2 regions of the Comamonas sp. DB36 genome follow, and region 2 is predicted to be linked to the other one. Evidence: predicted binding sites of a transcription regulator. Region 2 holds the regulator's gene; the other holds the start of a gene.
What was found. Region 2 encodes FNR, which switches genes on or off when oxygen is low (the NO sensors DNR and NnrR bind a similar motif). Its sites were predicted from a motif close to TTGATNNNNATCAA; they were not measured.
Positions count from the first base shown of each region.

Region 1: ACSVDO_RS22735 (DASS family sodium-coupled anion symporter) is a predicted target of FNR. The motif match lies at 9,270-9,283, and genes of this name have one in related genera.

Region 1 is NZ_CP196632.1:380,942-392,860, reverse strand. It holds gene ACSVDO_RS22770 (hypothetical protein) at 1-588, opposite strand, end outside; gene ACSVDO_RS22765 (HD domain-containing protein) at 701-1,387, shown strand; gene ACSVDO_RS22760 (acyl-CoA dehydrogenase family protein) at 1,511-2,665, shown strand; gene ACSVDO_RS22755 (acetate--CoA ligase family protein) at 2,719-4,791, shown strand; gene ACSVDO_RS22750 (alpha/beta fold hydrolase) at 4,788-5,663, shown strand; gene ACSVDO_RS22745 (MBL fold metallo-hydrolase) at 5,688-6,773, opposite strand; gene ACSVDO_RS22740 (response regulator) at 6,958-7,626, shown strand; gene ACSVDO_RS22735 (DASS family sodium-coupled anion symporter) at 7,636-9,141, opposite strand; gene ACSVDO_RS22730 (bifunctional diguanylate cyclase/phosphodiesterase) at 9,306-11,919, opposite strand, start outside.
Region 2 is NZ_CP196631.1:1,606,992-1,618,910, forward strand. It holds gene ACSVDO_RS07635 (heavy metal translocating P-type ATPase) at 1-1,253, shown strand, start outside; gene ccoS (cbb3-type cytochrome oxidase assembly protein CcoS) at 1,253-1,390, shown strand; gene ccoN (cytochrome-c oxidase, cbb3-type subunit I) at 1,454-2,893, shown strand; gene ccoO (cytochrome-c oxidase, cbb3-type subunit II) at 2,910-3,539, shown strand; gene ACSVDO_RS07655 (cbb3-type cytochrome oxidase subunit 3) at 3,552-3,692, shown strand; gene ccoP (cytochrome-c oxidase, cbb3-type subunit III) at 3,723-4,637, shown strand; gene ACSVDO_RS07665 (FixH family protein) at 4,730-5,017, shown strand; gene ACSVDO_RS07670 (hypothetical protein) at 5,098-5,382, shown strand; gene fnr (fumarate/nitrate reduction transcriptional regulator Fnr) at 5,407-6,129, opposite strand; gene hemN (oxygen-independent coproporphyrinogen III oxidase) at 6,342-7,724, shown strand; gene ACSVDO_RS07685 (sulfite exporter TauE/SafE family protein) at 7,904-8,620, shown strand; gene ACSVDO_RS07690 (cyclic di-GMP phosphodiesterase) at 8,837-10,126, shown strand; gene ACSVDO_RS07695 (putative bifunctional diguanylate cyclase/phosphodiesterase) at 10,123-11,919, shown strand, end outside.

The sequences.
Region 1 (11,919 bases), on a different replicon from region 2:
GGAAGCGTTGGCAACCGGGTCGGGGTTGGTGCCCTTGTGGTCGTGGTGTCCCACCATGGCGGAGCCGCCCTCGCTCCTGGTCCAATTGCCGCAGGTGGTGTCCTTGCCGGGCTCGGCCACGGCCAGCGTGCCGTCGGCGCGCGAGCCGGTGAGGATGTCGTGGCGGTTGACCGGATCACCAAAGCCCGAAACGACTTCGCCCTTCTCGGTCAGCGAGGTGTCCTTGCCCAGCTTGGCGTTGGCGCTGTGCAGGTCGGCCACGCTGGTGGCGACAACCACACCCTTGGCATTGGCCCAGGGGCCGCTGCCTATGCGGTCACGCGCATTGACCGCCGGCTGGCCATTGAGCGCGGCGGTGCTCAGGTAGGCGCGCCAGGTCTTGTGGCCCGCCCCGGCGCTGGTGGCCAGCGACTGGCAGAAGCGATCGGCGCCGGCCAGGCCGCCGAGGTCGCCGCCCTTGCCCGGGTTGTCGCTGGTGATGAAGAAGCCCATGGCGTTGCCGCTTGTGGGCGGCGTGACGCCGCAGGCAGCGACCAGGACCACCGCTGCAGCAGCGGTGCAGGCGGACAGAACAAAACGACGTGGCATGGAAAGACTCCCGAGCACTATGGAGTCCGTAGGCTACCGCAAGCTTGTGCCAGCGGCAATGCCGGCCACTCCCGATGCGGCCGCGTGCAATGCGCAAACTTAGAATCGGGCCATGACGACCTGCATAGCCCCCGAGACCGAGCTCCACGCCTTTACCCCCTACACCGCGCTGGCCGCGCAACTGCTGCCGCATGCCATCGACACTACAGCCGGCAGCGGCGACGGTGCGCATGACGCCGCCCATCTGCAGCGCGTGTGGCGCAGCGTGCAGGCACTGCAGGCGGTCGAAGGCGGCGATCTCGAGGCGCTGCTGGCCGCCACGCTGCTGCACGACTGCGTGAATGTGGAGAAGAACTCGCCATTGCGCGCCCAGGCCTCGCGGCTGTCGGCGCAAAAGGCCGCCGGCGTGCTGGCCGGCCTGGGCTGGCCCCAGGCGCGCATCGAGGTGGCCGCGCATGCCATCGAGGCGCACAGCCACAGCGCGGCAATTGCGCCGCGCAGCATTGAGGCGCGCATCCTGCAGGACGCCGACCGGCTTGACGCGATCGGCCTGATAGGCGCGGCGCGCTGCTTCTATGTCGGCGGGCGGCTGGGGCGCGCTCTGTACGAGCCGGCCGACCCGCGCGCCGGCCAGCGCCCGCTGGACGACACGCGCTACACCCTCGATCATTTCCAGACCAAACTTTTGCGCCTGGCCGAAGGCTTTCAGACAGCAGAAGGCGCGCGCCGCGCCGCCCTGCGCCAGCAGCGCCTGCGCGACTTCTACGAAGCGTTCCTGCAGGAGCTCGAGCAAGGCTGAAGAAGGCTTCTTTTTCTGCTTGCTGTGAAATGACTTTTAGTCATCTCTGGGCAACCAAGTGGAAAGACTGGACGGCGAAATTCCCCGCATCATTGGCCCAACTACCCACAGGCCAGTCACACCATGAATTTCGAACTTTCCGAAGAACACCAGGCATTTGCCGACAGCGTCGCCCGTTTTGCCCAGGACAAGCTCGCGCCCGGCGCGCTTGAGCGTGCCCATGCCAAGCACTACCCCTGGGAGACCGCGCAGCTGCTGGCCGAGCAGGGCCTGCTGGGCATTGCGTTTGCCGAGGAAGACGGCGGCCAGGGCGGCACGCTGATGCACGCGGTGCTGGCGATACAGCAGATTGCCCTGGCCTGCCCCAAGAGTGCCGACATCGTGCAGGCCGGCAATTTCGGCCCTATCCGCACCTTTGTCGAGTACGCCACGCCCGAGCAGAAGCAGCGCTTTCTGCCCGATCTGCTGGCTGGAAAAAAGCTCATCTCTTTGGGCATGAGCGAGCCCGACGCGGGTTCGGCCGCGACCGAACTCAAGACCAGCGCCGTCGAAGACGGCGACAGCTATGTGATCAACGGCTCCAAGGTGTTCTCCACCCACAGCCCCGAAGCCGAGCTGTTTCTCATCTATGTGCGCTTTGGCCCCGGCGTCGGCGGCATCGGTTCGGTGCTGGTCGAGAAAGGCACGCCCGGCTTTGTCGTCGGCACGCCGTCGAACTTCATGAACGGCGAGCAATGGTCGCAGCTGTACTTCGAGGACTGCCGCATTCCCAAGGCCAATCTGCTGCTGGGCCCGGGCGGGTTCAAGAAGCAGATCTCGGGCTTCAATGTCGAGCGGCTGGGCAACTCGGCGCGCGCGCTGGCGCTGGGCCGCTATGCGTTCAACCAGGCGCGCGAGCATGCGCTGATTCGCAAGCAGTTCGGCCGCGAGCTGTGCGAGTTCCAGGGCCTGCAGTGGAAATTCGCCGAGATGTGGATGAAGCTCGAGCAGGCGCAGCTGCTGCTGTACAAGGCTGCGCTCGAAGGCGAGCATGGCCTGCCCAGCGCGCAGAGCACGGCCATGGCCAAGCTGGCCTGCAATCTCGCGGGCTGGGAAGCGTCCAATGAAGCCATGCAGGTGATGGGCGGAATGGGCTTCAGCCAGGAGGCGCTGGTCGAATACTGCGTGCGCCGCACGCGCGGCTGGATGATTGCCGGCGGCTCGATAGAGATGCTCAAGAACCGCATTGCCGAAGGCGTGTTCGGCCGCACGTTCTCCCAGCGTCCGGCCAAGGCCTGAACATGCACGTTGCGACCGCACCCGCCGCTCCCCTTTCCAACCAGAAATCCTTCATGCCTCTTTCCTCCTCCGCCTCCATCTGCCAGGCGCTGCTCTACCCCAGGAGCATTGCACTGGTCGGCGTGTCCGATGACGTGAACAAGACCGGCGGGCGGCCGCTGCAGTTCATGCGCCGCTCGGGCTTTGCGGGAACGATCTACCCGATCAATCCCAACCGCACCCAGGTGCAGGGCGAGAAAGCCTGGCCCAGTCTTGCCGCGCTGCCCGAAGTGCCCGAGCATGTGTTTGTGCTCTCGCCCACCGATTCGGTCGTGCCCACGGTGCAGGAATGCGCCGACCTGGGAGTGAAGCTGGTGACCATTCTGGCCAGCGGTTTCTCCGAGTCGGGCGCCGAAGGCCTGGCGCGAGAGGACGCGCTGCGGGCGATCGCCCAGAAGACCGGCATCCGCATACTTGGCCCGAGCAGCCTGGGCGTGGTCAATCCCGGCAACGGACTGATGCTGACCGCCAACGCGGCCTTTGCCGAGCCCGACATGCCCAAGGGCAATGTGTTTGTCGCCTCGCACAGCGGCAGCATGATTGGCGCACTGGTCTCGCGCGGCAAGGCGCGCGGCGTGGGCTTTGCCGGCCTGGTCTCGGTGGGCAGCGAAGTCGATCTGAGCGTGGGCGAAATCTGCGCGGCCACGCTCGACGACCCCGCCATCCAGGGCTATGTGCTGTTTCTCGAAAGCCTGCGCCACGGCGACGCCATCCAGGCGTTTGCGCGCGCGGCCGCGAAACGCGGCAAGCCCGTGGTCGCCTACAAGCTGGGGCGCTCCAGCGCCGCCGCGGAAATGGCCGCGACGCATACCGGCGCGCTTGCCGGCGAAGACGACATTGCCGACGCATTTCTCAAGGACCTGGGCGTGGTGCGCGTGGAAATGCTGGAAACCCTGTTCGAGGTGTTTCCGCTGGCGCGCAAGATTCCACTGGTGCCAAAGACCGGCAAGCGCGTGGGCGTGGTCACCACCACCGGCGGCGGCGCGGCCATGGTGGTCGACCAGCTGGGCATTCGCGACGTCACCGTGCAACCGGTCTCGGCCGAAACGCTGGCCAAGCTCCAGGCCGCCAACATCCCGGGCAGCGCGGGCCGGGTGCTCGATCTGACGCTGGCCGGCACCAAGTACGAAGTCATGAAGAAAGCGCTAGACATCCTGCTCGAGGCGCCCGAGTTCGACATGGTGGTGGCCGTGGTGGGCTCGTCGGCGCGCTTCAACCCCGATCTGGCCGTCAAGCCCATCATCGACAGCGCCCACCACGCCAAGCCGCTGCTGGCAATGCTGGTGCCCGATGCGCCCCAGGCCCTGGCGCAGCTGACGCAGGCGCAGATTCCCTGCTTTCGCTCGCCCGAAGCCTGCGCCGATGCGATTGCCTCGGTGCTGGCCCGGCGCATTCCCGGCACGCCCGCCACGGTGCGCGCCAGCGCCGGCCAGGGCCAGGCGCTGAACGAAGCCCAGGCCTATGCGCTGCTCGACACGCTGCAGGTGCCGCATGCGCCCGCGGCGACCTTCGATATCGCCTCGCCGCCGGTTGCGCTGCCCTTCGACTACCCCGTCGTGGCCAAGGTCTGCTCGGCGCAGATTCCGCACAAGACCGAAGTCGGCGGCGTGGTGCTGGGCATTGAGAACGCGCAGCAACTCGCGCACGCCTTCGCCACCCTGCGCGCCAATCTCGCCGAGCGTGCGCCCGGCATTGCCTGCGACCAGGTGCTGGTCCAGCCCATGCGCCGCGGCCTGACCGAAGTGCTGGTCGGCTACCGCGTCGACGCCGATGCCGGCCCCATCATCATGCTGGCCGCGGGCGGCATCTGGGCCGAAGTGATGCGCGACCGCAGCATCCGCCTGGCGCCGGTCAGCGTGGCGACAGCGCGCGAGATGATTGGCGAAGTCAAGATGCTGCAGACCGTCTGCGGCCTGCGCGGCAAGCCCAGAGGCGACCTCGAGGCCCTGGCCCAGGCGATTGCCAATCTGTCGCAGCTTGCGCTGCGGCCCGAGCTGCGGGTCAGCGAAGCCGAAGTCAACCCGCTGATGGTCATGCCCGAAGGCCGGGGCGTGATGGCCGTGGACGCGCTGATAATGCAATATTGACCGAGACCCTTGCGCAGATGATTGCCTTCCCCCCCGATGAAATCCAGGCCGCGGCCGCGCTGATTGCCGACTGCGACCGCCGTGCCACCCACCATGTTCTTGACCTGGGCGGCTGTGAAACCCGCTGGCGCGTCTGGGGAAGCGGCACGCCGCTGGTGCTGATCCACGGCGGCCATGGCGCCTGGACGCACTGGATTCGCAACATCGAGGCGCTGGCGGCGCATTTCCGCGTGATCGTTCCCGACCTCGCGGGCTTTGGCGACTCCGCCGACTTCGCGGCCGCAGCGCATGCGCCCGAACGCCTGGAACTGCTGGTGGAAAGCCTACGCCTGGGCGTGGAGCAGCTGGCGCCCGAGGGCCCGCTGCACCTGGCGGGCTTCTCGTTTGGCGGCGCGGTGGCCGGCCTGCTCGCGCCGCGCCTGCCCCGGCTTGAGCGCCTGGCGCTGCTGGGCTGCGGCGGCCATGGCGGCGCGCGCCGCGACAAGCAGGCGCTGCACGACTGGCGCGCGCATGAAGGCGCGCAGCGCTGGCAGGCGCTGCTGCAGAACGTCGAAGCCTTCATGCTCGCCGGCCCGGCCGACGCGCTGGCGCTGCAGGTGCATGGCCAGGCCTGTGAGCGCACACGTTTTCGCAGCAAGGCGATTTCGCGCAGCCCGCTGCTGCTGCAGGCGCTGCAGGACTTCGACAAGCCCGTGCTGCTGGTCTGGGGCGAGGACGATGTCACCGCCATTCCGGCCGAAGCCGCGCAGGCGCTGAGCCAGCAGCGACCCGGACGCGACTGGACCATTCTTGCGGGCGCGGGCCACTGGGTGCAGTACGAGCGGCCCGAAGCCGTCAACACGCTGCTGGCCAGCTGGCTGCAGGCCGCGTAGAAGCGCTTCGCGGCCCCACGGGCGTCAGTCGCCCGGGCATTCCATCTCGCCCTGGCGCGGGTTGCTGCCCTGCACGCCCGGGCCGACGCCCGATGCGGGCAGTCCCATCGCCAGCTTCACCTCGGCATTGCCGTCCGGGCGCAGACCCTTGGCATCGTAGAGGTAGGCGTCGAAGTAGTTGGTCGCGTAGACCTGCGGAACCCCGGACTTGGCCAGGAACTTCTTGAGCTCGGGCATCTCGTCTTCCACATAGGGATAGTGCAGACCGTTGGTGATGTTGAAGCCGCCGCGCGCGCCGAAATGGTGGGGCATGAAGTATTTGACGTCAAACGCCGGCACCACCACGCGCGCCTGGTTCACCACGCGGGATTCCGGGCCGCCTTGCCACACTTCAAAGCCATCGATGCCCGCGTCGCGCACGGCCTTCGAAAGATTGGAAAGCGGTGCGCCGCGATTGACGCCATCGGTGTCTATCTGGTCGGTGGTCAAATCCTTGCCGCCGGCGCCCGAATCGGTCACATACCAGGTCAGCGTCTTCTCGGCGGTCTTGGCCGTGAACAGGTAGCCGAAGGTTTCAATGCCGCCGCCGTTTTGCAGCAGGCCGCAGCCTATGCTGTGCACCCAGCGCACCACGCGCATGGTCACATGTTCGTTGAGCTGCACCTTCTCGCCGCCATACAGCGCGGTGCACTTCGCCGCGGCAATTCCATAGGCCACCGCTTCCTGGCACGCGGCCTTGGAGCCGTAATACTGGGCCTTGGTCTGCTTTGCCCATTCTGGTGTATCGACCGAGTGGTCGCCATGCAGATGGCCCAGAAGAACGACGTCGACATCCCCCTTGAGCTTGAGCGCATCGTGCACCTTGGTGACCATTGCCGGGTTTGCGTCGCGCGCGGGATAGCCGACCGCGCCGTCAAGCAGTATGCCCAGCTCGCCCACCTGGTAGTGCCAGTTGGTGACCCCGAACCAGGTCATGCGCACATTCTTCGGCGAGGTGTCGACGAGCGGTGGCTCGGCGACCACATCGCCATCACCGCCGTCACCGCCACAGGCGATCACCAGGCAGGCGACGGCAAGCGCGCCCAGGCTGTATTTGTATTGGATTCTCAAGACTTGTCTCCTTGATGGTTGCGGCGAGGAATTCGCCGGGACTTGCCCGACGAAGATAGGTGGGCGCAGCTTTCATTGCGCTGTCAAAAATCGGCCCGGGCCACAAGGGTTTCCTCCGGACTGGCAGCAGCGCCGCGCACTCGGGACAATGGCTTGGACAACTGGGAGCTACAACGGAATGGGCATGCGACTTTTACTGGCCGAAGATGAATCGGCGCTGGCCGACTGGCTGATGCGCACGCTCGCGCAAAGCGGCAATCAGGTCGACTGGGTGGCGGATGGCCGTCTCGTGCGCCGCGCCATGCGCGGCAATCGCTATGACGCGTTGATACTCGATCTGGGCCTTCCGGGCCTGGGCGGAGAAGAGGTGCTCGAACAACTGCGCGAAGCGCAGGATCCCGTTCCCATTCTTGTGCTCACGGCGCGCGATACGCTGGCGCAGAAAGTCGCGACATTGAGAGGCGGCGCCGACGACTTTCTTGCCAAGCCTTTCGAAGTCGAGGAACTGGAGGCTCGGCTGCTCGCCCTGCATCGCCGCGCCAAGGGCCGCGAGCCGACGAAGTACAGCTGCGGCAAACTGGTGTTCGACGTCGCGACCAAACGCTTTGACATAGGCTACGAGGCCCTGTCACTGACCTCGCGCGAACATGCGGTGCTGCGCACGCTCATTGAGCGCGTGGGCGAGCCGCTGACCAAGCGCGAGATGGTCGACCACGTGTTTCCCGAAAACCACGCCGTGCACCCCGAAGCCATCGAGGTCCTGATACACCGTCTGCGCAAGCGCCTCATGGACACCGGGGTACAGATCTCGACGCTCAGAGGACTGGGCTATGTGCTCGAGGCCCAGCCCTGAGCCAGCGCTTCACCAGTAACCCAGCACTTTCCACCATACGGTGCCGACCAGCGCGAACACCAGCAACTCGAGCACGCACATCACGGCACCGACGCGCCACCAGTTGCCCAAGGTCACATAGCCGCTGCCGAAGATGATGGGCGAGGTGCCGGTCGCGTAGTGCGTGAGCGTCATCATGATGGCCGAGCCGGCCACCATCATCAGCATGAAAGGCACGACATACTCGGGAGGAATCAGCTGCGCGCCCACCGTGAGAAAGGCCAGCATCATCGCGCTGATGTGGGCCGTGGTGCTGGCAAACAGGTAGTGCGAGAACACGAAGGCCAGCACCAGCACGGCGGCGATCGGCAGCCAGCCCATGCCGCTGGCGACAATGGCGTCCTTCATGCCTATCGAGAACCAGGTGATCACGCCCAGCTTGTTCAACTGCTCGGCCAGCATCACCAGCGCGCCAAACCAGATCAAGGTGTCCCAGGCGCTTTTCTCCGACAACACGTCGTCCCAGTCGATGGTGCCGGTGATGATCAGGATGAACAGCCCCACGCAGGCAACCACCGTCGGGTCCAGCGTGAACGCCGCGCCGAACAGCATCGCCGGCACGTTGGCCCACAGCAGCAGCATCAGGCCGAACGTGGCCATCATGACCTTCTCGCTGCCCGAGAACGGGCCCATCTTCTGCATCTCGGCACGCGCATACACCACGGCATCGGGCGTGGCCTTGAGTTCGGGCGGGGACAGCAGATAGATCACCAGCGGCATCAGCAGCAGGCACACCAGGCCGGGCAGCAGCATGCACAGCGCCCAGGTGGTCCAGCTCAGATGGAAGCTCTGGTTCGTGGCCTTGGCGACGAAGTCCACCACCAGCGGATTGGGCGCCGTGGCCGTGAGGAACATCGCCGAGGTGATGGGGTTGGCGTGGTAGTTGACCAGCGCGAGATAAGTGCCCACCTTGGCTTCCGTGCCCTTGGCGGGATCGGAGTCGAAGGCGTTGGCAATGGACTTCATGATGGGATGCACGATGCCGCCGCCGCGCGCCGTATTGCTGGGCGTGAAAGGCGCCAGCACCAGCTCGCAGATCGTCAGCCCATAGCCTATGCCCAGCGTGCGCTTGCCGAGCATGGCAATGAACATCAAGCCTATGCGATTGCCCAGACCGGTTTTCTTCAGGCCGCGCGAAATCAGGATGGCAATCACGATCAGCCAGATCAGCGGGCTGGAAAAGCTGCTCAAGGCGTCGGCGATCGCGCCTTTGGAGGAATTGGAAGTGACCTGGGACAGCGACACGATCACGATGGCCATCAGCGCCATCACGCCTATGGGCATGACCTTGAGAATGATGGCGACGATGGTCGTCAGGAATATCGCCACCAGGCTCCAGGCCTTGGGCGTGAGCCCGTCGGGCGTGGGAATCAGCAGCAGGGCCACCAGGACCGCTGTCGCGGCCAGCGCGGGGATCAGCCGGAACGGCACCGCGCCCTCGAAATACCTGAACACTTTCACAATCGTCTTCCACATGGCCCCTGTCCTTCCGTCAATCGTTGCGGACCGCAAGAGGCCCATGGACCTGCAGCACCCGAGCGCGCTGCAGCAGCCGACAGTTTGCCCCGTCCGGCCAGGCCACCGGGTCAACGCAGCGCGCCCTCTTGACCTGCATCAATGCGCCGGCACCCGCGCGCGCACTATTGCACCGGCGAGGCCTGTTCCACGTAGGCGAGAAAATCGGCCTCCGACAGCGGCTTGGCAAAAAGGAAGCCCTGGAAGTGGCGGCAGCGCTTGCCCAGCAGGAAGGCATGCTGCTCCCTGGTTTCCACCCCTTCGGCGAGCACCTGCAGGCCCAGGCTTTCACCCAGCGAAATGATGGTCGCGACGATGGACGCATCGAAGCTGCTGCTGACCACATCGCGAATGAAGGACTGATCGATCTTGAGCTGATCGAGCGGCAGACGCTTGAGATAATTGAGGGACGAATAGCCGGTGCCGAAATCGTCCAGCGAAAAATAAATGCCCATGGATTTGAGCGCGCCCATTTTCTTGGCGATATCGTCGGCATCCTGGGCAAAGATGCTCTCGGTGATTTCCAGTTCGAGCATCAGCGGATTGATCTGGCTGGACTCGATGATGGCCATGGTTTGCGCCAGGAAATCGGGATGCTGAAACTGCTTGGCACTGACATTGGCCGCCAGGCGCAGCTGCGACAGCTCGGGATCGCTGCTCCAGGAGTGCAGCGTCTCGCAGACGCGCTGCAATACCCATTGTCCGAGCTGAAAGATGAAGCCGCTTTTCTCGGCGATGTCGATGAACACCGATGGCGGGATCAGTCCCTTTTCCGGGTGCTTCCAGCGACACAGCGCTTCGGCGCCAGTGACCCGCCCGTGCATATCGACCTGCGGCTGCAGCATCAGAAAGAACTCGTCCGAATACAGCCCGACGCGCATGTCATGCTCTAGCTGCACGCGCTCGGCAATCACTTTCTGCAGTTGCCGGTCAAAGAACTTATAGGTATTGCGGCCGTCGTTCTTGGCGTGGAACATCGCCGAGTCGGCGCCGCTGACGATTTCATCGACCGACTTCTTGCTGCTGTCGAAGAAGGCAACGCCTATGCTTGAAGTAATGTAGTGCTCGCGCGAGGCAAACGACATCGGCGCGGAAATCTCGCGCAGAATGCGCTGGCAAATCCTTTCGGCAGTGGCTCTGGCCTGCTCGAGCTCCGTGCCCAGGCGGCTGAGCACCACGACCAGTTCATCGCCGCCGAATCGCGCCACCACATGTTGCGGCCCCACCGCCTGGCAGACGCGGTTCGCCACATGTTTGAGCACCGCGTCCCCGCATTGATGACCCCAATGGTCGTTGATGAGTTTCAGGTTGTCGATGTCTATCATCAGCACCGCGCCGAACCCGTTGAGCGCGCTGCTTTGCTCTATCAGCTGGGGCGCGACTTCCAGAAAGTTTCCGCGATTGGGCAGACCGGTCAGCACATCGAAATACGCGAGCTGGCGCACCTGCTGCTCGGCGCGCGTGCGCTCGGTGATGTCGCGCGACAGCACGATGAAATTGGGCGGCATGCCGGCCATGCCCTGCTTGCGCGCGACCGAAAGCTCGAAGCAGCGCGTGCCCCCGCCCACATCCAGCTCGATGCGATTGCCCGTGCTGCGCCCCATCGCCTGCGCTTCGTGAATCGAGTCATACAGCACTTTCGCGGCCTTGGAGGGCAGCACATCCCAGGCGGACTTGTTCAGCACGTCCGCGACCGGCATGTTCAGACTCGCCTGGTTGCTGGTTCTCACGGCGAGGTAGCGCGCATTGATATCCATCTCGAACAGCAGGTCGGGAATCGCATCCAGCGTATCGTTGAGATCCGCGGTGATTCCGCGCAGATTGGCCGTCATCGCGATCGCCAATGCCTTGGCACGCTCGCGCGAGGTCAACAACAGAAAAAGAATGACCCCCAGGGAGAAACTCAGAAGAATGCCTATGGAAGCAATCCAGTGGTGCGTCGATGTCTGGTGCTGGGTGATGTAGCTTTCGGTGGGCGTGATTCCGAAATACCATTTTCTGCCGCCGAAATCGAGGTAATCCACCTTGGTGAATCTATTGTCGGCGACCGACTCGTCCTCGACCGTTGCTCCATCCAGGAAGCGGTGCGAAATCGCGGAAACATCGAGCGTCTCCCTTTCGTAGAAGACGAGCTGCAGGCCTGGCGCCAGGCTTTTGGCGATGGGTTGAAAAACATCGACCAGCCGAAAAGGCAGATCCACCCACCCGCGCAGTACCTCGGCGCTTGGCGCTTCTCTTTTATCCGGCATGTAGACTGCCAGGTAAAGAACGAAACCCGCGACATTCTTGCCCGGCTCGTCCTGCACCAGCGTCAATTTCTGCGAGGCGATCAGATCTCCTGTTTCGATGGCCAGCGTCGCCGAGTTCCTGGCCTCCTCGACGGAGAAAATATCAAATCCTATGGATTTCTCATTACCCTGTTTGGGCTCCATGAAAATGATGGGCGCATACGACTGCCTCGCTCCAGCCGGATGGATACGATAGCCAACTTCGCCTTGCTCCTGACTCAACAGCTGCTGCGCACGCGCGGCCGCATCATCGCCAGAGAAAAACTTCGCGAAGCCAACGCCTTGCAGACCGGGAGAAATGGAGCGCAGATTCAAGGAATTCACAAAAATCTTGAACTCGCCCGAATTCACATATTCAGAACCGTCGATGAATCCCTTGACACTGCGCGCAATCAATTCAAAGCTGTTGAATTGATTGGCCAGAAGGTATTTTATGTGGCTGCTCTCCAGC
Region 2 (11,919 bases):
ACCGCATCGCGCGCCCGTTCCTGATCGCCGTGCTGCTGGCCGCCGGCCTGGCCGCGGCCTGGTGGTGGCCCACCGACCCCAGCCACGCGATGATGGTCGCGGTGGCGGTGCTGATCGTGACCTGCCCCTGTGCGCTGTCGCTGGCCACGCCCGTGGCCATGCTGACTGCGGCGGGCACGCTGGCGCGCAGTGGCGTGCTGGTGCGCAATCTGCAGGGCCTGGAAGCCCTGGCCGCGGTCGATACGCTGGTGTTCGACAAGACCGGCACGCTCACGCGCGACGGCATGGCCGTGCGCAACCTGCAGGCAGGCGTGGGTGTCGATGCCGACGAGGCCTTGGCGCTGGCGGGCCTGCTCGCGCGCCAGTCTGTGCATCCGGCCTCGCGCGCCGTGGCGCGCGCGGCCGACAATGATGCCGCGGCGCAGGCGCAGGCCGCGCGCTGGCAGATCGTGCAGGTGCAGGAACGTGCGGGTTTCGGCCTGATCGCCGTGGTGCGCGACAGCCTGCAGCCCGAACGGCTGCGCCAGTTCCGCCTGGGCTCGGTGCGCCATACGGGTGCGCTGGAGCAGGGCGCGTCGGCGCTGCAGCAGGTGGTGCTCACCGAAGAAGACGGCCAGGGCCAGCCGCGCGAGCTCATGCGCTTCGGTCTGAGCGAGGACTTGCGCGCCGAGGCGCCGGCCGTCGTGGCGCAGCTGCGCGCCGCGGGCATCCGCGTGCTGCTGCTGTCGGGCGACCGCGATGCGGCCGTGCAGCGCATTGCCGCGCAGACCGGCATCGATGTCGCGGTGGGCGATTGCACGCCCCAGGACAAGCTCTCACGCCTGCAGTCCGAGCAGGCCGCCGGCCGCCATGTGGCCATGTGCGGCGACGGCCTCAACGACGGCCCGGTGCTTGCCGGCGCCCATGTCTCCTTTGCGTTTGGCCGCGCGGTGCCGCTGGCGCAGTCGCGCTCCGATTTCGTGGTGCTGGGCGACCATCTCGAGCTGGTCGCCCAGACGCTGCTGCTGGCGCGGCGCACCTTGCGCATCGTGCGCCAGAACCTGTGCTGGGCCGCTGCCTACAACGCGGTCTCGGTGCCGCTGGCGGTCGTCGGCTGGATGCCGGCCTGGCTGGCCGGCCTGGGAATGGCGCTGAGTTCGCTGCTGGTGGTGCTCAATGCGGCGCGCCTGGCGCGCGCCATGCCGCTGACGATGGTCGATGCGCCGGCTTGTCCTGCCGTGCAGCCGGCCGTGGGCCTGACAGGAGCGATCTGATGGAAATTCTCTATTTGCTGATCCCGTTATCGGTAATCCTGGTACTGGTCATCGTGGCCGCCCTTTGGTGGGCAGTCTACCGAGGCCAGTTCGAGAGTGTGGAGCAAGAGGGGGAGCGGATTCTGAGAAACGATTGACATGTATCAATACACCAGAAGCCCGGTGGATAAACACTTTGCAAGCAATACAAGAGGTGCGCGATGGACGTTCTAAAAAACAGTGCTGTGCATTACGACGATAAGGTCGTAAGACAGTTTTCGATAATGGCCGTGGTCTGGGGGGTGATAGGCATGGCGGTCGGCGTGCTTATCGCCGCCCAGCTCGCCTGGCCAGAACTCAACTTCGGTGTGCCATGGCTGAGCTTTGGCCGCCTGCGGCCGCTGCATACCAATGCGGTGATCTTTGCGTTTGGCGGCAGCGCGCTGTTCGCCACCAGCTACTACGTGGTGCAGCGCACCTGCCAGACCGGGCTGTTCATGCCCAAGCTCGCTAGCCTCACCTTCTGGTGCTGGCAGCTGGTGATCGTCGGCGCCGTGATCAGCCTGCCCCTGGGTTATACCCAGAGCAAGGAATACGCCGAACTCGAATGGCCCATCGATCTGTTGATCCTGGTCACCTGGGTCAGCTACGCGATCGTGTTCTTCGGCACCATAGGCATCCGCAAGGTCAAGCACATCTATGTGGCCAACTGGTTCTTCGGTGCCTACATCATTGCGATCGCGCTGCTGCACATCTTCAACAACATCGCCATTCCCGCGAGCTGGATGAAGAGCTACTCGGCCTATGCGGGCGTGCAGGACGCGATGATCCAGTGGTGGTACGGCCACAACGCCGTGGGCTTCCTGCTCACCGCCGGCTTCCTGGGCATGATGTACTACTTCATCCCCAAGCAGGCCGGTCGTCCGGTCTACAGCTACCGCCTGTCCATCGTCCACTTCTGGGCGCTGATCTTCACCTACATGTGGGCCGGCCCGCATCACCTGCACTACACGGCGCTGCCCGACTGGACGCAATCCGTGGGCATGGTGTTCTCCATCATCCTGCTGGCACCGAGCTGGGGCGGCATGATCAACGGCGTGATGACGCTGTCGGGCGCCTGGCACAAGCTGCGCGATGACCCCATCCTGCGCTTCCTTATCGTGGCGCTGTCGTTCTACGGCATGTCGACCTTCGAAGGCCCGATGATGGCGATCAAGACCGTGAATGCGCTGTCGCATTACACCGACTGGACCATTGGCCACGTGCACTCGGGTGCGCTTGGCTGGGTCGGTCTGATCACCATGGGTTCGCTCTACTACCTGATCCCGCGCCTGTTCGGCAAGGACAAGATGTATTCCGTGCCCGCGATCGAGCTGCACTTCTGGATGGCGACCATTGGCATCGTGCTGTACATCGCCGCGATGTGGATTGCCGGCGTGATGCAGGGCCTGATGTGGCGTGCGGTCAACCCTGACGGTACGCTGACCTACACCTTCGTCGAGAGCGTGAAGGCGACCTATCCGTTCTACGTGATCCGCGTGGTCGGTGGTCTGCTGTACCTGGGCGGCATGCTGGTCATGGCCTGGAACACCTGGAAGACGGTCATCAACGGTCGTTCGGTCAAGGTCGCCATTCCCGCAGTGAACCAGGCCCACGCCTGAGTTCTAGGAGCCTCACATGTCTGATCAAAACAAAAAATCGAGCGGATTCACCCACGAGAAGGTGGAAACCAGCAACTTCTGGATGATCGTGCTGACCTTGCTGGTCGTGGCCGTCGGCGGTCTGGCCGAAATCGTGCCGCTGTTCTACCAGAAGTCGACCACCGAAGCCGTGCAGGGCGTCAAGCCCTACACCGCGGTGCAACTGGTGGGCCGCGACATCTACCAGCGCGAAGGCTGCTACAACTGCCACTCGCAGATGATCCGCCCCTTCTATGCCGAAACGCTGCGCTATGGCCACTACTCGGTCGCCGGCGAGTTCGTCTATGACCACCCATTCCAATGGGGTTCCAAGCGCACCGGTCCCGACCTGCACCGCGTGGGCGGCAAGTACAGCGATGAATGGCATCGCATCCACTTGACCAATCCCCGCGACGTGGTGCCCGAGTCGAACATGCCCGCCTACGCCTGGCTGGCCAAGACACCTGCGGACCATGAGTCGATAGCCACGCACATGACGGCGCTGCGCCGCGTGGGCGTGCCCTACACGGACGACGAGATCAAGGCCGCGACCGACGAGGTCAAGGGCAAGACGGAAATGGAAGCCGTCATCGCCTACCTGCAGGTTCTTGGCACGGCACTGAAGTAAGAGGAAAGCACCATGGACATCATCACCACCATGCGCATCGTGGTCACGCTGGCGTCTTTTGCCTTCTTCGTGGGCATCTGGTGGTGGGCTTACGCCCGCCGCAACCAGGCCCGCTTCGACGAGGCTGCGCAGTTGCCCTTTGAACAGGACTGAAGAGTCCTGTCCGCATAACGAGAACAACCCATGAGCGATTTCGTAAACAATTTCTGGTCGATCTTCGTGATCGTGCTGACACTGGGCGGCATACTTTTTTGCGCGCTGCTGCTGCTTTTCACGGCGCGCAAGAAAGTCATGTCCACCGGGGACAACACCACGGGCCACGTCTGGGACGGCGACCTGCGCGAACTGAACAACCCCTTGCCACGCTGGTGGGTGTGGCTGTTCGTCATCACCGTGATCTTCGGCATCGTCTATCTCGTGGCCTATCCGGGCCTGGGATCGATGTCGGGCAAGCTGGGCTGGTCGCAGGTCGGCGCCTACGAGGCCGAAATGGCCAAGGCCAAGGCGCAGATCGAGCCGCTTTATGCGCGCTTCGCGACGATGACGCACGAGGAGCGTGCCGAAGACCCGCAGGCCATGGCCATAGGCGAGCGCCTGTTCATGAACAACTGCTCGCAATGCCACGGCTCGGACGCGGCGGGCGGCAAGAGCTTTCCCAACCTGACCGACGGCGACTGGCTGTATGGCGGCGATCCCGAAACCATCAAGACCACCATCACCGAAGGCCGTTTCGGCATCATGCCGCCGATGGCCGCGGCCGTGGGCACGCCCGAAGACGTGCGCAATCTGGCGCACTACGTGCTGAGCCTGTCGGGCAGCCCCAACGATTCGCTGCGCGCTTCGCTGGGCAAGTCCAAGTTCGCGGCCTGCGCCGCGTGCCACGGCATGGACGGCAAGGGCAACCACGCTTTGGGCGCGCCCAACCTGACCGACGATATCTGGTTGCATGGCTGGGGTGAAGCCGCGATCATCGACATCATCACCAACGGCAAGCAAAACCAGATGCCGGCGCAAAAGGCCAAGCTGACCGAAGGACAGATCGATGTGCTGACCTCCTACGTCTGGAGCCTCTCGCGCAAGCCTGCCACCGCGCGCTGATAGCGCCGACTCGGGGCGGCGCTGCCGCCCTTTTTTTTCGTCCGCACGCCGTGCAGCGCCGGCGCCCGGACCGCAACCTTGAAAGCCGCACCATGTCGCAAAATCCTGCCAACGCTCCCGCACACGATCCCCGGCCCTGGTGGAAATTCGGTTTTGTCTGGATGGTGATCGGCGGCCCGGCCGTGGTCGTGGTCGCCGGCCTGGTCACGTTCTGGATCGCTGCTGCCCATCCCGATCCGGTGATCGATCCCGACTACTACCGCCACGGCGTGGAGATCAACCAGACGCTGTCCGAGAAACCCGACCTGCGCCTTGCGCCCGCGCTGACCGGCCGCAACCACGCGGCGACGCCGGCCGAACACGTGCCCACCGACCGCTGACGCCGGTACGCGGGTTTTCCGCAGCGCCCGCAGGCGGCTTTGGCTGCAGAATGAATTTCCTGCTGCGAAAGGAGTTCCTGATGTGGGCAAAACGCTTGATGTGGATTCTCTGGCCTGCTTTCCTGGCGGCCTGTGCGATGGAAATGCTGGTGTTCGGCTTCGTCGATCCCAGTGACATCCAGTGGCAGGGCGCGGCGCTCACCTGGAGCCGCCAGACGTTCTATACGCTGTCGTTCTTTGCGTTCTGGCTGGTCATCAGCGGCGCGAGCGCCTTGACCTGTCTGCTGGGCATGGGGCCGGCCGAAGTCAACGGCTGGGAAAAAGACGCGCCACGCCTGCGCGATCCCGCACCGGCGCTGGACTGAAACGCCCGGCGCTCGCAGCCGCCGTTATTCGCAGCCGTGCTGGTTGTTGACGATGCGCTTGAGCGCATCGGTATCGAGAATGCGGATATGGCGTTGCTTGACTTCGACGATGCCTTCGTCGACGAACTTCGAGAACGTGCGGCTCACGGTTTCGAGCTTGAGGCCCAGGTAGCTGCCGATTTCCTCGCGCGTCATGCGCAGCACCAGCTCCGACGCCGAAAAACCGCGCGTGTGCAGCCGCTGCACCAGGTTCAGCACAAACGCCGCCAGGCGTTCCTCGGCGCGCATGCTGCCCAGCAGCAGCATCACGCCATGCTCGCGCACGATCTCCCGGCTCATCACCTTGTGCACGTGGTTCTGCAGCACCGTGACTTCGCGCGACAGCTGCTCGAGCTTGTCGAACGGCATCACGCAGACTTCGGCATCCTCGAGCGCGACCGCATCGCAGGTGTGGTGGTCGTTGACGATGCCGTCCAGCCCGATGATCTCCCCCGCCATCTGGAAGCCCGTGACCTGGTCGCGTCCGTCTTCGGTCGCCACGCTGGTCTTGAAGAAGCCGGTGCGTATCGCGTAGAGCGAAGAGAACGCTTCGCCGTTGTGGAACAGCAGGGCACCCCGCTTGACCTTGCGACGCACCGCGACGATGGTGTCGATGCGTTCCATCTGCTCCTCGTTCAAGCCTATGGGCAGGCACAGTTCGCGCAGATTGCAGGTGGAACAGGAGGCTTTGATCGCTTGTAGATTCATGGGAATGGGACCTCGGGGTTGGCGATGCGAGTCTGACGGGCGGCGCGGCCCCCTTTATCGCATGGAACGCCGCAGCGCGCAGCACATGGCGTCACGGCTGCTGCTGATATGCGTCAAATTGTCGCAGGCCCTGGCTGCGCAAGACTTGATCGACATCAAGGTCGCGGAGATTGGGATGCGGCAAAGTACGCCAAAGCAAGGAAAGATCCCCCATGACCGCAATCACCCCCGAGCTGTTGCAGCGTTTCGACGTGCCGGGCCCGCGCTACACCTCGTTCCCGACGGCCGACCGTTTCGTCGAAGCCTTCGGCCAGGACGACTACACCCTCGCGCTGGCGCAGCGCCGCCAGGGTGCGCCCGGTCAGGCGCGGCCGCTGTCACTGTATGTGCACATCCCGTTTTGCGCCGCGCTGTGCTACTACTGCGCCTGCAACAAGATCATCACCCGCCACCCCGAGCGTGCCCAGACCTACCTCGAGTATCTGGCGCGCGAAGTCGCGCTGCATACCGCGCACTGCGGCACGGGCCAGCCCGTGAGCCAGCTGCATCTGGGCGGGGGCACGCCGACCTTCCTCACCGACGCAGGCCTGACCGAGCTGATGGCGCTGCTGCGCCGCCACTTCGCGTTCCAGCCCGGCGGCGAGTATTCGATCGAAGTCGACCCGCGCACCGTGACGCCCGAACGCCTGGCTTTTCTTGCGCAGTTGGGCTTCAATCGGCTGAGCTTCGGTGTACAGGATTTCGACCCCCAGGTGCAGAAGGCCGTGCACCGCGAACAGCCTGCGAGCCAAGTGTTTTCGCTCGTGCAGGCGGCGCGCGAACTGGGTTTCGAATCGATCAATGTCGACTTGATCTACGGCCTGCCGTGCCAGACCCCCGAATCGTTCGAGCGCACGCTGGCCCAGGTGGGCGAACTGCGGCCCGACCGCATCGCGCTCTATGCCTACGCCCATCTGCCCGAGCGCTTCAAGCCGCAGCGGCGCATCGACAGCGCGGCGCTGCCCGGCGCGGGCGCCAAGCTGGCCATGCTCGCGCGCTCGCTCGAAAGCTTCCAGGAGGCCGGCTATGTGTACGTGGGCATGGACCATTTCGCGCTGCCCACCGACGCGCTGGCCGTCGCCAAGCGCCAGGGCCGGCTGCACCGCAATTTCCAGGGCTACAGCACCCAGCCCGACTGCGACCTGATCGCGCTGGGCGTCTCGGCCATTGGCCGGGTCGGCGCGACCTACAGCCAGAACGCGAAGACGCTCGATGAGTATTACGACCTGCTCAACCAGGGCCGGCTGCCCGTGGTGCGCGGCCTGGCGCTCAGCCGCGATGATTTGATTCGGCGCGCGGTCATCATGGCGCTGATGTGCCAGGGCGAGGTGCTCTTCGAATCGCTGGACCAGGCCTGGCTGATCGATTCGCGGCGCTACTTCGCGGCCGAGCTGGAGATGCTCGAAGACCTGCAGCAGCAGGGCATGGTGGAAATCGACGACGAAAGCCTGCGCGTCACGGCCCTGGGCTGGTATTTCGTGCGCGCAGTAGCCATGACGTTTGACCGCTATTTGCAGGCCGACAGGAACCGCGCGCGGTTTTCACGGATCATCTAGGCTTGTCTGCGGCCAGGCCCGGGCGTTCGCGTCCGACCTCGTTCCCGTTCGCGCCCAGCCTGTCGAAGCGCAACACTCCGTTCGCGCTGAGCCTTTCAAAGCGCGGCACTCCGTTCGCGCTGAGCCTGTCGAAGCGCGCTCTCCACACTTTCTTGCCTGCGTGACCAGGCGCCGGGCTTATGTTGCTTTCGCTGGTTGGGACTGCTGCCGTGATGGGCCTGATGGGCGGCCCGCATTGCCTGGCCATGTGCGCCGCGCCTTGCGCGCTGGTGACTGCGGCGCCGGCCGGCGCAGCATCCGCGAGCGTGGTCCAGGTCCATGGCCGGCGCAGCCGCCTGTGGCAGCGCAGCGCTCTTTTTCATGCGGGACGCATCGCGGGCTATGCGAGCCTGGGCGCGCTGGCCGCGGTCGCTGTCCAAGGCCTGGCCTGGCTCAACATGCGTACCACGGCCATGGGGCCGGTCTGGACTTTCATGCACCTGGCGATCATGGTCTGGGGCATTCTGATGATGGTCCAGGCGCGCCAGCCGGCCTGGATAGAGGAAGCGGGCCGCGCGCTGTGGCGGCGCGTGCAGCCCGTGGTGACGGCGCCCGGCGGCAGCCTGGCGACCGGCTATGTCTGGGCCTTGATGCCTTGCGGCCTGCTGTATTCGGCGCTGCTGGTCGCGGGCCTGAGCGGCGGGGCACTGGCCGGGGCATTGTCCATGGCCGCGTTCGCCGTCGGCAGCGGGCTGTGGCTGGTGGCCGCGCCCTGGCTCTGGGGGCAGCTGCGCGGCCGGCTCAATGGCTGGCGCGTCGATTGGGGCAGCCGCGCCGCCGGGCTGATGCTGTTTGGCGTCGCGGCCTGGGCGCTGTGGATGGACCTGGTCTACAAACCTTCGCTGTGGTGCAGGTAGCGTTGCCAGGGGCCTGAGCGGGCCTTATCCAATTTCAGTGGAGTGGGTTTTGTCCCATGTTAAAAGCGCCTGCCGAGTGGCAAGCTGTTATCGCTACCAAGGCCTGCAAAAAAGCCCAGCGGACCTGGAGAACGCATGCATGGCCTCAAGAAGTGGCGATAATGGCCGAAACAATTGGACAGTTGTGCAACCTTTTGTACTGTATCGCTTTCACCAGTGAATTCCTCTGTCCTGATCAATCCGAATGCCTTGCGTGTAGGCATGTACATCCAGCTGGAAGTCGGCTGGATGCGCCATCCCTTTCCCGTCAACAGCTTTCGCATTGTTTCCGATAGCCAGCTCCAGACCGTCAAGGCGCTGGGGCTTGAGGTTATCCGCTATTTTCCTGCGCGCAGCGAGATCGCTTCCTTCGATACAGAGACGGCGGACGATGACGACGCGGCGTCGGCCCGGGGAGAGCGGTTGGCACTGGGGAGCGAAGGCGCCGAGTCGCAGGACGCGGCGCTTGCGCAGTCGCCGCCCGCCGAGCCGGAGCTGCCCCTGCATGGGCTGCCGCCACTGTGGCAGCGTTGCGATGAGCGCTTTCGCGCCGCGGCACGCGAATACATGCAGGTGTTCAACTGCGCGGCCGCGCAGCCCGAGCAGGCTCTCGCCAAGAGCCACGGCATGGTCCAGGGCTATCTCCAGGACGTGTTGCCCACCGGTGATCTGGTGATACGCCTGCTGTCCGAAAGCTCGGGCCACCGCCAGTCCGAACACCCGGTCAACGTGACGGTGCTGTGCCTCTTGCTGGGCCGCGCGCTGGACATGAACGCGGCGGATCTGTACGAACTGGGCCTTGCGGCGCTGCTGCATGACATAGGCAAGGATTCCAAGCCGGGCGCGGCGCCGCCGCCGCGTGCGCAGTATGAGAATCATGTCGGCGATTCGGTGGCGCTGGCGATGGGCATGGGCGTGTCGAGCGACGTGCTCACGGCCATGGCCCAGCACCATGAGTTTGTCGACGGCAGCGGCTTTCCGCTGCATCTGATAGGCGAAGACCTGAGCGCTGCGGGCAAGGTGCTGTGCCTGGTCAATTCCTACGACCGCCTTTGCAACCCCGAACACGCGCAGGAAGGGCAGACGCCCCATGAAGCCCTGTCCGTGCTCTATGCCCAGCAACGCGAGCGCTTCGATCCGACCATTCTGAAAGCTTTCATCCGCATGATGGGCGTGTACCCGCCGGGCTCGGTGGTGCAGCTCGCGGACGGACGCTTCGCAATGGTCGTTTCGGTCAACAGCTCGCGTCCGCTCAAGCCGCAGGTGCTGGTCTATGACGCGCAGGTGCCGCTGGCGCAGGCGCTGCCGCTGGACCTCGAGATGTTCGAGGAAATCGGCATACGGCGCAGCCTGCGACCGGACCAACTGCCGCGCGAGGCACTGAGCTATCTTTCGCCCAGACAACGCATCTGCTACTTTTTCGAACGCGCCGTGGAGCCTTGCAGCCCGAAGGCAGCGACACCATGAGCCAGTCGTTCGAAGCCCTCTGGCATCAGACGCTCGATGCGCTGTTGGAGGCGGTCTGGCTGATCGACGAAGAAACGCTCAGCATACGTTTCGCCAATCGTGCGGCCGAGAAGCTCACGGCCTATGACCGCGAGACCATGCAGGGCATGCCCGTGCAGGCGCTTGCGGCCACGCCCCAGGATCTGTGTCTTTGGGAAGACGCGAACCAATGGCGTACCGGTTCGCAGACGCTGACCCAGGTGCTGTGCCGCGATGGCGTGCTGCGTCCGGTCGAGCAGCGCGTCGAGCGCATCGCTTTCCCCTCGGGCGGCGCGGCGGGGTGGCTGATGCTCAGCATGCTCGACCGCAGCGAGCAGGCACGCAACGAGAACGAACTCGAAGCGCTGCTGTCCGATCTGCGTGCGACGCTAGATTCGACGGCTGACGGAATGCTGGTCTGCAGCCAGGACGGCGGCATACGCGCTTTCAATCACCGGCTGGCGACCATCTGGGGGTTGCCCCGTGACATGCTGGTGGAGCGCAACGACGCGAGCATTCTCGACTACATGGCCGGCAAGGTGATTGACCGCGAAGGCTATGCGTTGCGTCTGCAGGAGCTGCACCGCCAGCCCCTGCTCGAAAGCACCGATGTGCTGGCGCTCGATGGCGGGCAGATCATCGAGCGGCGCTCCGTGCCCCAGCTCAAGCGGGGCGCGCCGATAGGACGTATCCATACCTTTCGCGACATCACGCGCGAAGTGGAAGTGCAGGCCGGGCTGGAGCTCGCGGCGCGGGTGTTCGACTGCAGCCTGGACGCGATTTTCATTGCCGACGCTGAACACCGCCTGGTGCGCGCCAACCCCGCCTGCCGGCGGCTGATGGGCGAGCGCAATTGCGCGGGGCGCAACGTGCGCGATCTTTTCGGCAGCAGCACGCCCCCCAACTGGTATGCGGCCGCGCAACAGGAGTGGAGCACCGGGGGCTTCTGGCAGGGCAACCTCTGGCTGGAGCAGGGCGCGGGCCAGCGCTGCCCCGTGCGCCTGTCATGGGTGGCACTGCGCGATGCGAGCAACGTGGTCTTCCAGACGATAGGCTTCATGCGCGATCTGACGCAGCAGCAGCAGGCCCAGCAACGCATCGAGGAGCTGGCCTTCAGCGACGCGCTCACCGGCCTGCCCAACCGTCTGAGCCTGGCAGCGCATGTGGGCGAGGCCATAGAGCGCGCCGCGGATACACACGAAGTGTTCGCCATCCTGTTCATCGATCTGGACCATTTCAAGATCATCAATGATTCGCTGGGCCATCAGTTCGGCGACCGCGTGCTCAAGCTGGTCGCCGAGCGTCTGCAGGCCTGCCTGCGCTCGGCCGACATGCTCAGCCGTCTGGGCGGTGACGAGTTCGTGCTCTATCTGCAAGGCTGCGACGAGGCCTTGGCGGCCAGCGTCTCGCAGCGCATCCTGGGTGAAATGCTGCATCCTTTCCTGCTTGATGGACTGGGGTTCTCGGTGCAGTGCAGCATCGGCGTGGCCCAGTACCCCAGCCACGGCCACACGCTGGACGAGTTGATCATGCAGGCGGATACCGCGATGTACCGCGTCAAGGAGCGCGGCCGCGGCCATTACAGCTTCTACCAGCCGCAGATGAACTCGGGCCTGCTGTCGCGCATGAAGCTCGAACACGCGATGCGCCAGGCGCTCGAGCACAACCGTATGGCCGTCTATTTCCAGCCGCAGGTGCATATCGGCAGCAACCGCATCATGGGAGCCGAGGCGCTGCTGCGCTGGACCGACCCCGAATTCGGCGTGGTTTCGCCC